DNA from 2 places in the Aquipuribacter nitratireducens genome. Region 2 is predicted to be linked to the other one. Evidence: predicted binding sites of a transcription regulator. Region 2 holds the regulator's gene; the other holds the start of a gene.

Region 1 (4,935 bases), on a different contig from region 2:
AGCGACTTCGTGTAGCCGGCCTCGACCTGCGCCCACGAGGTGTACATCCGGCAGGCGGCGACGCCGCTGCCGTCGCACGGGACGCCCCGTCCGCCGCTGCGCTTGACCGCCCGGAGGAGCCCGATGTCCTCCAGCACCTCGCCGGCGACGGCCGCGTGACCGCCCGCCCGCCGGTACGCGGTCGCGTCGACCGCGAGGAGCTGGCCGTTCGCCGCGGCCAGGCTCGCCCGGGGGGAGCGTTCCGCACGACCCAGCGGCAGGGTCGTGAGCCACGACCACTGCAGCAGCGGCTGCACGAGCCGCTCGCCCGCGCTGCCCGCGAGCTGGCGCGGGTACGGCGAGACGAGGTCGAGGCCGCTGCCGCGCAGCAGCGCGACCGTGGCGGCGACGGCGTGCGGGGCGAGGGTGACGTCGGCGTCGACGAACACGAGGACCTCGCCCGTGGCCTCGCGCCCCAGCTGGTGGCAGGCGTGCGGCTTGCCGAGCCACCCGGGCGGCGGCTCCCGGCCGGGGACCAGGCGGACGCGCGGGTCGCGGGCGGCGGCGGCGCGGACGACGTCGGCGGTCGCGTCGCTGCTGCGGTCGTCGCACACGAGGACCTCGAGGTCGGGCACGCCGGTCTGCTCGGCGAGGCACGCGAGCAGGCGGGGCAGCGTCGTCGCCTCGTCCCGGGCCGGCACGAGGACGCTGACACGACCCCGTACGGCGGGCGGCTCGTCGGGCGGGCGGCGCAGGAGGCGGGCGTTGCGCACCGTGTGGACCGTGAGCCCGACCGCGAGGACCGTGCCGGTGCGGGTGAGGATGCGGGTGAGGGCGCGTGCGAGGGCGGCACGACGCGCTCGACCAGCCAGTCGGCTCACAGTCGGTCCCGTGCTCCGCTCAGGCGCCGGTCCTGGAGCGCGCGCGCGGTCGCGGCAGCGCGCCCCGCCACCCGAGCGGGGGGACGCTGCTGCCGCCGTCGCGGCGCAGCAGCCAGAGGTACGGCCCGACGAGCAGCCCCATCCCCACCAGGCCGTACGCGGCGACCACGGGCCGGTCGAAGAACGCGACGTTGGCGAGCCCGGAGCCGAGCCACGTCCACGCCAGCAGGAGCGCCGGCGCCGTCTCGTCGACCGCGCGGCGCGGGACGACGACGTCGAGCAGCGCGACCATCACGACCGCGACGAGCAGCCAGCCCGCGTAGTTCGTCAGCGGGATGCCGGGGACGCCGGGCAGCCCGGGCTCCGGCCGGTCGAAGACCCAGTGCCCCGCGGCGGTCATCTGCGGGTCGAGGTAGAGGTCCCACGAGGCGAGGGCCAGACCACCGAGCACGGCGGTGAGCGCGCGAGCGGGGAGCGTGCCCGGGGCTCGGCCGCGCGACGCGAGCAGGACCGCGCCGAGGCGCCGGCCGAGCAGGAGCGTCGGCCACGCCATCATCGTCCACGCGAGCGGGATGAGGACGGGCACGTCGAGCAGCTCCGGACCCAGCGTCCCCGTGTACTCGTAGGGACCGAACGGGACGCCCGTCGCGGTGCCGACGGCCTCCGCCAGGAGACCGACCCCCCCGGCGACGAGCAGCACGAGCACCGCGGCGCGGGCGCCGGTCGTCACCGCGGCGTGGGCGAGGCTCGCCGCGCAGAACAGCACGACGGTCGCCGTCGTCGAGGCGACGAGGGCGCGGCCGTCGAGGAGGGGGTAGCTCACCTGCACGAGGACGGTGAGCGCCGCGAGCGCGAGGGGGAGCCCGAGCGGGTGCAGGACCCCGCGGCGCAGGCGGCCCTCCTCCGCGTCCGGCATGCGCCCGATCGTAGACGGGGCCCTCGGCGGCGGGGACCTGCGGCCGGGTCAGCCGGAGGTCGGGTCGCCCGACACGACCGCGCTGCGTCCGCCCGTGAGCCGGACGAGCTCGTCGTGCGTGGTCGGGAAGACCGTGTGCGGGTGCCCGGCTGCCGCCCACAGCTCACCGAGGTGCGCGAGGTCGGCGTCGACGACGGTCGGCAGCTCGTGGGTGTGCCCGACCGGCGCGACACCGCCGATGACGAAGCCCGTCGCCTGCCGCACCAGGTCGGCGGGGGCCTTGCGGACCTCGGCGACGTCGAGCGCCTCCGCGAGCAGACCGGGGTCCACCCGGTGCCCGCCCGAGGCGAGGACGAGGACGGGGTAGGGGTCGGCGCCCCCGACCGCGTCGGGGCGGGGGTGCGCGACGAAGACGAGGGAGTTGGCGATCTGGGCGACCCCGACGCCGAGGCTCGCGGCCGCCTCCGCGGCCGTGCGGGCGCTCGTGTCGAGCACCTGGATGCGGTCGGCGGCGTCGTCGACGCCCGCGGCGTGCAGGGCGGCGCGCACCCGGCCGACGCCGGGGTGGGTGCTGAGGTCGAGCGGCTCGGTCACGAGGGGGAGCGTAGGGAACGTCGCCGCCGTGCCCGTGGTGCGGCCGTGGTGCGGCCGTGGTGCGGCCGGGGTCCCCCGCGGGTCGTCGGGGTGGGCGACACGCCGGAGCGGTGGACGGCGGCGGTCCCGCGACCTAGTCTTCGAACACGCGTTCGTTCGAACACAGTTTCGATCTTGTGATGGGTCAGGGGAGCGAGGAGGGCATCGTGCGACGGTACGACGAGCACGTCGAGGTGAGGACGACGGACCTCGGTGACGGGTCCGCGGGCCGGCCCGACGCCTTCATCTGGCGCGACCGGCTCCACGTCGTCACCGAGGTCCTCGCCACGTGGTCGGAGCGTGAGGCGTGGTGGGAGGTCGACGTGCGCCGCGGGGAGCCGGCGGCGTACGAGCGGACGGTGTGGCGGGTCGAGGCCGGCCCGGGTCGCTGGGCCGGCACCGGGGTGTACGACCTCGCGCTGACCGTCCCCGTCGGTCGGCCGGTCGCCCGACCCGTGCTCGCCGGGGCGGCCGTCGGCGGGCCGGTTCCCCGTGCCGGCGCGGGAGCTCCTGCCGGGACGCAGGGGGAGTGGGTGCTGCTGTGCCGGCTGGACTGAAGGTCCCGAGCGCGTCGGGCGCACCGGCCGCGCAGGCCGCACCGGAGGGGGAGGCGGTCCTGGTGCTGACCCGCCCGGCGCAGGCGAACGCCGCCGGGGTCGCGCTCCTCGACCGCGCCCGGGACGGCCTGCGCGCCGCCGCGGCCGAGCTCGACGCGGGCGCACGGTGGGGCGGGGCGCAGCTCGCCGCGCTGCGGGCGGCGACCGCGGTCCTCGCCGTCCGGGGCCGGCCGGGGCCCGCGCGGTCACGGCCCCGCAGCGTGTGGCACGTGCTGCCGCGGCTCGCGCCCGAGCTCACCGAGTGGGCCCAGTACCTCGGCGCCCTCGGCGGACCGGCCTCGCCCGCCCCTCCCGGCGTCGTCGGCCGCGGTGCGCGCGAGGCCGACGACCTGCTGCGGGACGCCGAGCGGTTCCTGCGCGCCGTCACCCGCTGCCTCGGCCTGCCGTGGCGGCCCGTGCTACCCGACGTCGTCCCCGCGTCCCGCTGAGCCCCGCCCCGCCGACCGCTCCCTCGACCACCTCGCCGACCACCTCGCCGACCACGTCCCCGGAGACCTCGACAGTGCCGTCCACGCCGACCTTCACCCACCTCCACGTGGCCTCCGGCTACTCGCTGCGCCACGGGGCCGCGACCCCGGCCGCGCTCGTGGCCCGGGCCGCGGAGCACGGCATGGACGCGCTCGCGCTCACCGACCGCGACGGCTGCTACGGGGCGGTGAAGTTCGCCGGGGCGTGCGCCGAGGCCGGGATCGACCCTCTCCTCGGCGTCGACCTCGCCGTCGAGCCGACCGGGGCGCTCGCCGGCCTCCCGGTGTGGGCCGACCCCGCGGGTCGGGTCCAGGGTCCGGGCCAGGGTGCGGCCCGGCGCCGCACCCCGGTCCGGGGCGGGGCGCAGGTCGACCCCCGCCACCCCCGCATCACGGTGCTCGCGCTCGCCGCCGACCCCGCGACGGGGCTGCCGGCCGCGGCCGGGTGGGCGCGGGTGTGCCGGCTCGTGTCGGCCACCCACGCCCGCGGCGAACGCGGCAGGCCGGTCGCCACCGAGGACCTGCTCGTGGCGCACTCCCGCGACCCGGGCACCGGGGCACCGGCGCTCGCGGTCCTGCTCGGGCCGCACTCCGAGGTCGGCCGCGCGGTGCTCGCCCGTCGCGACGACCTCGCCGTCCGGCTGCTGCGGGGCTGGGCCGCCCGGTTGCCGCCCGGCAGCCTGTTCGTCGAGGTCGTCCACCACCGCGCGCCCCGCGACGTCCCGGCGAGCCTCGGGCACGCCGCCCGCATGCTCGCCGTGGCCGACGCCGCGGGTGTGCCCGCCGTGCTCACCAACGCCGTCCGGCACGTCGAACCCGGCGGCGGGCTCACCGTCGACGTGCTCGACGCCGCCCGCCGGCTCGTCCGCCTCGACCCCCGCCACCTCGACCGCACCACGAGCGCCGGCTACCTCGCAGGCGCCGGGGAGATGACCGCCCGCGCCCGGGAGGTCGCCGACCTCGCCGCCGGACTGCCCGGCAGCCGCGACGGCAGCGGCGCCCGCACCGCCACCCGCCTGCTCGCGACGACCGCCGCCCTCGCCGACCGCTGCCGGCTCGACCCCGCCGCCGACCTGTCCGTGGGCTCGGTCCACCTGCCCGAGGCCGAGGTGCTCGGCCACGACGCCACGACCGACCTCCAGGCCGTCCTCGCCGCCCGCTGCCGCGAGGGCCTCGACCGGGCCTACGGCGGTCGCGGGGTGCCCACCCCCACCGGCCACGCGAGCCCGGCGGACATCGAGGCCCGCCTCGCCGACGAGCTCGCCGTCGTCGAGCAGCTCGGCTTCGCCGGCTACTTCCTCACCGTCGCCGAGGTCTGCGACCTCACCCGGTCCCTCGGCGTGCGGGTCGCCGCCCGGGGCTCCGGCGCCGGCAGCCTCGTCTGCCACGTCCTCGGCGTCTCCGGGGTCGACCCCGTCCGGTACGGGCTGCTCATGGAGCGG
Region 2 (4,935 bases):
GCGATCGCCTGCTCGAAGTCCTCGAGCGAGTCGAAGGCGCGGTAGACGCTCGCGAAGCGGAGGTAGGCGACCTCGTCGAGCTCCCGGAGTGGACCGAGGATCGCGAGGCCGATGTCGTGGGCGTCGATCTGGGCGAGGCCGGTCTGCCGCACGGCCTCCTCCACCCGCTGGGCGAGCAGGGCGAGGTCGTCCTCGGTGACCGGACGCCCCTGGCAGGCCTTACGGACGCCGACGAGGACCTTGTCGCGCGAGAACGGCTCGGTGGCCCCCGAGCGCTTGACGACGATGAGGCTCGCCGACTCCAGCGTCGTGAACCTGCGGTCGCAGTCCTGGCACTGACGGCGCCGGCGGATGGCCGTCCCGTCGTCGGTGGTCCGCGAGTCGACGACCCTGGAGTCGTCGTTGCGGCAGAACGGGCACCGCATGTGGAGCTCCTCTCCCGCCGCGACCCCCGGCGGCTCACCCTGGTCGGCTGTGGACCGACCTGTGTGCCGCCTGTTGATACCCGGTGTGTCGGTGTGGACACGGTGTGGACCAGATGTGGACGAACGACATCCGTGTAACTACTAGATGTTGTGCCAACCGTAACACCGGCAACCGACAACGCAAGCGGTCTCCTGGAACTCGCCGGACGTGTCGTGCGACCCGCCGCGACCCGGCCGGCTCAGCGGGTGGGGACGAGCAGGCGGTCCCCCACTGCCACCGCCGTGGACGACAGCTCGTTGAGTGCGACGACGTCGTGCACGACCGAGCGGGGGTCGCGGTGGGGCGCGTGCTCGCGCGCCAGCGCCCACAGCGTGTCGCCGGGTCGGACACTCACCGGCACCGGCGCGAGCTCGTCGAGGTCCACCGACCCCACCGATCCCGGCGCACCGGAGACGACACCCGGCCGCCCGTCACCGGCCGAGGCGCCGGGGGCGACGCCGGTCGCGACGGCCATCCACACGAGGAGGACGGAGAGCGCGACCGCCACGGTGGTGAGGCCCCACGAGAGCCCTCGCACGAGCCGGCGCCCGCGACGGGTCAGCCGCAGGCCGCGGAGCTCGTGGTGACGAAGGGTGGCGGTGCTGGTCATGAGTCCTCCTGGGTGGACGCGTGTTCGGTCGTCCTGGCCGTGTCGAACACCTGTACGTTAACCTGAGGTCGAGACATTGTCGAGCGCATGTTCGAAGCGCGGCGCGCTGCGAGCGACACGCGCGGCGGGGTGCTTGTGAACAGGTGTTCGACGCCATAGCGTCGATCACGTCGGCTGGGGAGCACGCACCGAGCCAACGACAGGGGTCGGACACAACCGGCGCGGAGCCGGTCGCGGAGCGGAGGAGCACATGGCAACGACGGACCTCGAGGGGCTGACCGAACGGCAGCGCCGGGTGCTCGAGACCATCCGTGAGGCGGTCCAGCGACGCGGCTACCCGCCCTCGATGCGCGAGATCGGTGAGGCGGTAGGTCTCACCTCCCCCAGCAGCGTCGCGCACCAGCTCGCGACCCTGGAGCGCAAGGGCTACCTGCGTCGGGACCCCAACCGGCCGCGGGCGATCGAGGTCGTCCACCCCGACGACGGTCGCCGCCGGCCCGCCCCGACGGGGGACGTGCGGGCCGAGGTCGTGGAGGAGGCGCCGGAGCGGACGTGGCGCTCCGGGGCGCACGACGAGGGCAGCGCCCTGCCGAGCGCGAGCATGGTGCCGCTCGTCGGCCGGATCGCCGCGGGCGGTCCGGTGCTCGCGGAGGAGGTCGTCGAGGACGTCTTCCCCCTCCCCCGGCAGGTGGTGGGTGACGGGGTGCTGTTCCTCCTGCAGGTGGTCGGCGACTCGATGGTCGACGCCGCCATCTGCGACGGCGACTGGGTCGTGGTCCGGCAGCAGCCCGTCGCCGAGAACGGCGAGATCGTCGCGGCGATGATCGACGGCGAGGCGACGGTGAAGACGTACCGGAAGCGGGACGGCCACGTCTGGCTCATGCCGCACAACCCGGCGTACACGCCTATCCCGGGAGACGACGCGACCGTGCTCGGCAAGGTGACGGCGGTCCTCAGGCGGGTGTGAGGAGCGCCTGGGCCGCCCGGGCGACGTCCGCGCTGTCGTTCCACAGGTGGAACGACAGCCGTGCGCGACCGGCCCGGGACGCGACCGAGCACCCGGCCGCGACGAGCCGTCGCACGAGACCGCCGTTTGGGTCGTCGACGGAGACGACCGGGCGGCCCTGTGGGGACTCGCCCAGGAGCGTCCGCAGCTGGTCGGCGAGGGCGGGCCCGTGCCGGTGCCGGACCTCCGCCGGCACCTCGAGCACAGCCTCGAGCGACGTCCGGGCGCCCACCCAGGCCAGCCAGACGGGGCTCACGTCGAAGCGACGGGCGTCGCGCGCGAGCCGTAGCCCGGGGCCGTACACCGAGGCCCACACGTCGTCGCCCGCGTACCAGCCGGCGTTGTGGCCCGACAGACGCTCCGACGCCTCCGGTCGGACCGTGAGGAACGCGGCGCCCCGCGGGGCGCACAGCCACTTGTAGGCGCTGCACACGGTGACGTCCCACCGCCCGGCGTCCACCGGCAGCCAGCCGGTCGCCTGCGTCGTGTCGCAGACGGTGAGGGCGCCGATGTCGGCGGCCGCCGTCACGACGTCGTCGGCGGCAGCGAGGCGCCCGTCGGCGGACTGGGCGAGGGAGAACACGACGGCGTCCGGTCGGGCGCGGGCGATCTCGTCGGGCAGGCGGTCGAGCGGCACGGTGACGAGCTCGACGCCGCGGCGGGCCTGGGCCTCGACGGGCCCGAGGACCGAGCCGAAGTCGCCCTCGACCCCGACGACCTTCGACCTGTCCGGCAGGTGGGCCGCGACCTCCCCGACCATGACCGACACCTGCGAGCCCACCGCGACCCAGCCCGGCGGGACCCCGACGAGGTCCGCGAAGAGGCGTCGCGACGCGTCGACGTCCGCGTCGTAGTCCGGTGCGCTGGCCCGTCCGCCCTGCCAGTCGTCGACGGCGGCACGGAGCGCGGCGACCGTCCGGCGCGGCGGGAGCCCGAGGGTGCTCGCGTTGAGGTAGCCCGGAACCGCGTCCCAGGCCCCGAGGCCGGGGTGGCTCATGCCGTCGTCCCGGTCCGGGTGGCGGCCCCGTCGAGTCGGCGGAGCGCGGCGAGAGCGGTGGCTCGGTCCGTGGTCCGCCACATCGGAGGCAGGGCGGACAGGAGCGCCTGCCCGTACCGTTTCGTCGCCACCCTGGGATCGAGGACGGCCACCACACCCCGGTCGTCGCTGCTGCGCACGAGTCGTCCCGCGCCCTGCGCGAGCAGGGTCGCGGCGTGCGCGACGGACACGGTCATGAAGCCGCTGCCGCCGGTCGCCTCGACGGCCTCGGTGCGAGCCTGCGCGAGCGGGTCGTCCGGCCGTGGGAAGGGGACGCGGTCGAGCACGACGAGGCTGCACGACGGGCCCGGCACGTCGACGCCCTGCCACAGGCCGAGCGTGCCGAAGAGGCAGGCACGCGGGTCGTCGGCGAACTGCCGGACCAGCGTCGGCACGACGTCGTCGCCCTGGCACAGGACCGGCAGGTCGGTGCGCTCCCGCACGATCTCGGCGGCGGTGGTCGCCGCACGGCGGGAGGAGAACAGTCCGAGGGTGCGTCCGCCCGCCGCCTCGACGAGCGCGACGAGCTCGTCCCACAGCGGTGCCCCGTGCCCGTCCCGGCCCGGCGCCGGCAGGTGGGCGGCGACGTAGAGGATCGCCTGTCGGCCGTAGTCGAACGGGCTGCCGACGTCGAGGCCCCGCCAGCCGCCCCGGCCGAGGCCGAGGCGTCGGGCGAGGGCGTCGAAGCCACCGGGCCCCACGAGCGTGGCCGACGTCGCGACCACCGTCCGGGAGTCGAACAGCCGGCTGCGCAGCAGCCCCGCGACGCTGAGGGGCGCCGCGTGGACGACGTGCCCACGACGCTCGTCGCTCTCGACCCACACCACGTCGGTCCCGGCCGGCGCGTCCGGCGGTGCGGCGTCCTCCTCGCCGGGCTCGTCGCTCCCCTCGTCCGTCTCGGGCTCGGCGCGACGGACCAGCGGCACCCCGGCCATCCGCTCCGCCGTCCCTGCGACCTCCAGCAGCGCGGCGCGTCCGGCCTGCGCGCCGGCGGCGGCGTCGGGCCCCTTGTCCTTGGGGAGCGAGCGGAGGGCCGCGCGGGCCGCGGTCGCGAGGAGGAGGAGTGCGTCCTGCAGCGACGCGGGGGCGCCGTCGGGGAGCCTGCCGGGCGGCAGCGCCCCGAGCGCCCGGTCGAGTGCCTCCCCTGCGTCCTCCAGGTCGCGCACGTCACCGGCGGCGGCGCCGGCACGGCGTGCGGCGGCGGCGGTCGTGCGGACGACGCCCGCGCTGAGGTCGCTCGCGAGGGTCGCGGTGACGCGGTCGACGAGGTCGTGCGCCTCGTCGACGACGACGACGTCGTGCGGCGGCAGGGTCTGGAGGCCCTCCATCGCGTCGATCGCGAGCAGGGCGTGGTTGGTGACGACGACGTCGACGGTGCGCGCCCGGATGCGTGCCGCCTCGCTGTAGCACTCCCCCGCCTCGGGGCAGCGCTGGGCGCCGAGGCACTCCCGGGCCGACACCGACACCGCGCGCCAGGCCCGGTCGCTCACCCCGGGGACGAGGTCGTCCCGGTCGCCGGTGTCGGTGGTCTCCGCCCACGCGCGGGCACGCGCGACCTGCACCTCGAGGCTGGTGCGGGGACCGGCGCCGAGGTCGTCGCTGCCCCAGAGGGACAGCGCGTCGTCCTCCTCCTCGCCACCGCCGGCCAGCCGGTGACGGCAGACGTAGTTGTTCCGGCCCTTCACCAGCTGCCACGTGGGTCGTCGACCGAGCTCGCGCTCGAGCGCGTCGGCGAGGCGGGGCAGGTCGTGGCGGACGAGCTGTCCCTGGAGGGCGAGGGTCGAGGTCGCGATCACGACCCCCTGGCCGCGGCGGACC

Evidence for each region. Region 2 encodes LexA, which represses DNA repair genes until DNA is damaged. Its sites were predicted from a motif close to TCGAACANNTGTTCGA; they were not measured.
Region 1: a site for LexA is predicted at 2,511-2,526, ahead of WAB14_RS15975 (DUF6504 family protein). Genes of this name have one in related genera too.

The regions. Positions count from the first base shown of each region.
Region 1 is NZ_JBBEOG010000010.1:55,320-60,254, forward strand. It holds gene WAB14_RS15960 (glycosyltransferase family 2 protein) at 1-860, opposite strand, end outside; gene WAB14_RS15965 (carotenoid biosynthesis protein) at 880-1,776, opposite strand; gene WAB14_RS15970 (YbaK/EbsC family protein) at 1,825-2,370, opposite strand; gene WAB14_RS15975 (DUF6504 family protein) at 2,577-2,966, shown strand; gene WAB14_RS15980 (SAV_6107 family HEPN domain-containing protein) at 2,951-3,454, shown strand; gene WAB14_RS15985 (DNA polymerase III subunit alpha) at 3,529-4,935, shown strand, end outside.
Region 2 is NZ_JBBEOG010000003.1:360,662-365,596, forward strand. It holds gene nrdR (transcriptional regulator NrdR) at 1-425, opposite strand, end outside; gene WAB14_RS07990 (LysM peptidoglycan-binding domain-containing protein) at 665-1,075, opposite strand; gene lexA (transcriptional repressor LexA) at 1,326-2,042, shown strand; gene WAB14_RS08000 (aminotransferase class V-fold PLP-dependent enzyme) at 2,029-3,078, opposite strand; gene WAB14_RS08005 (ATP-dependent DNA helicase) at 3,075-4,935, opposite strand, start outside.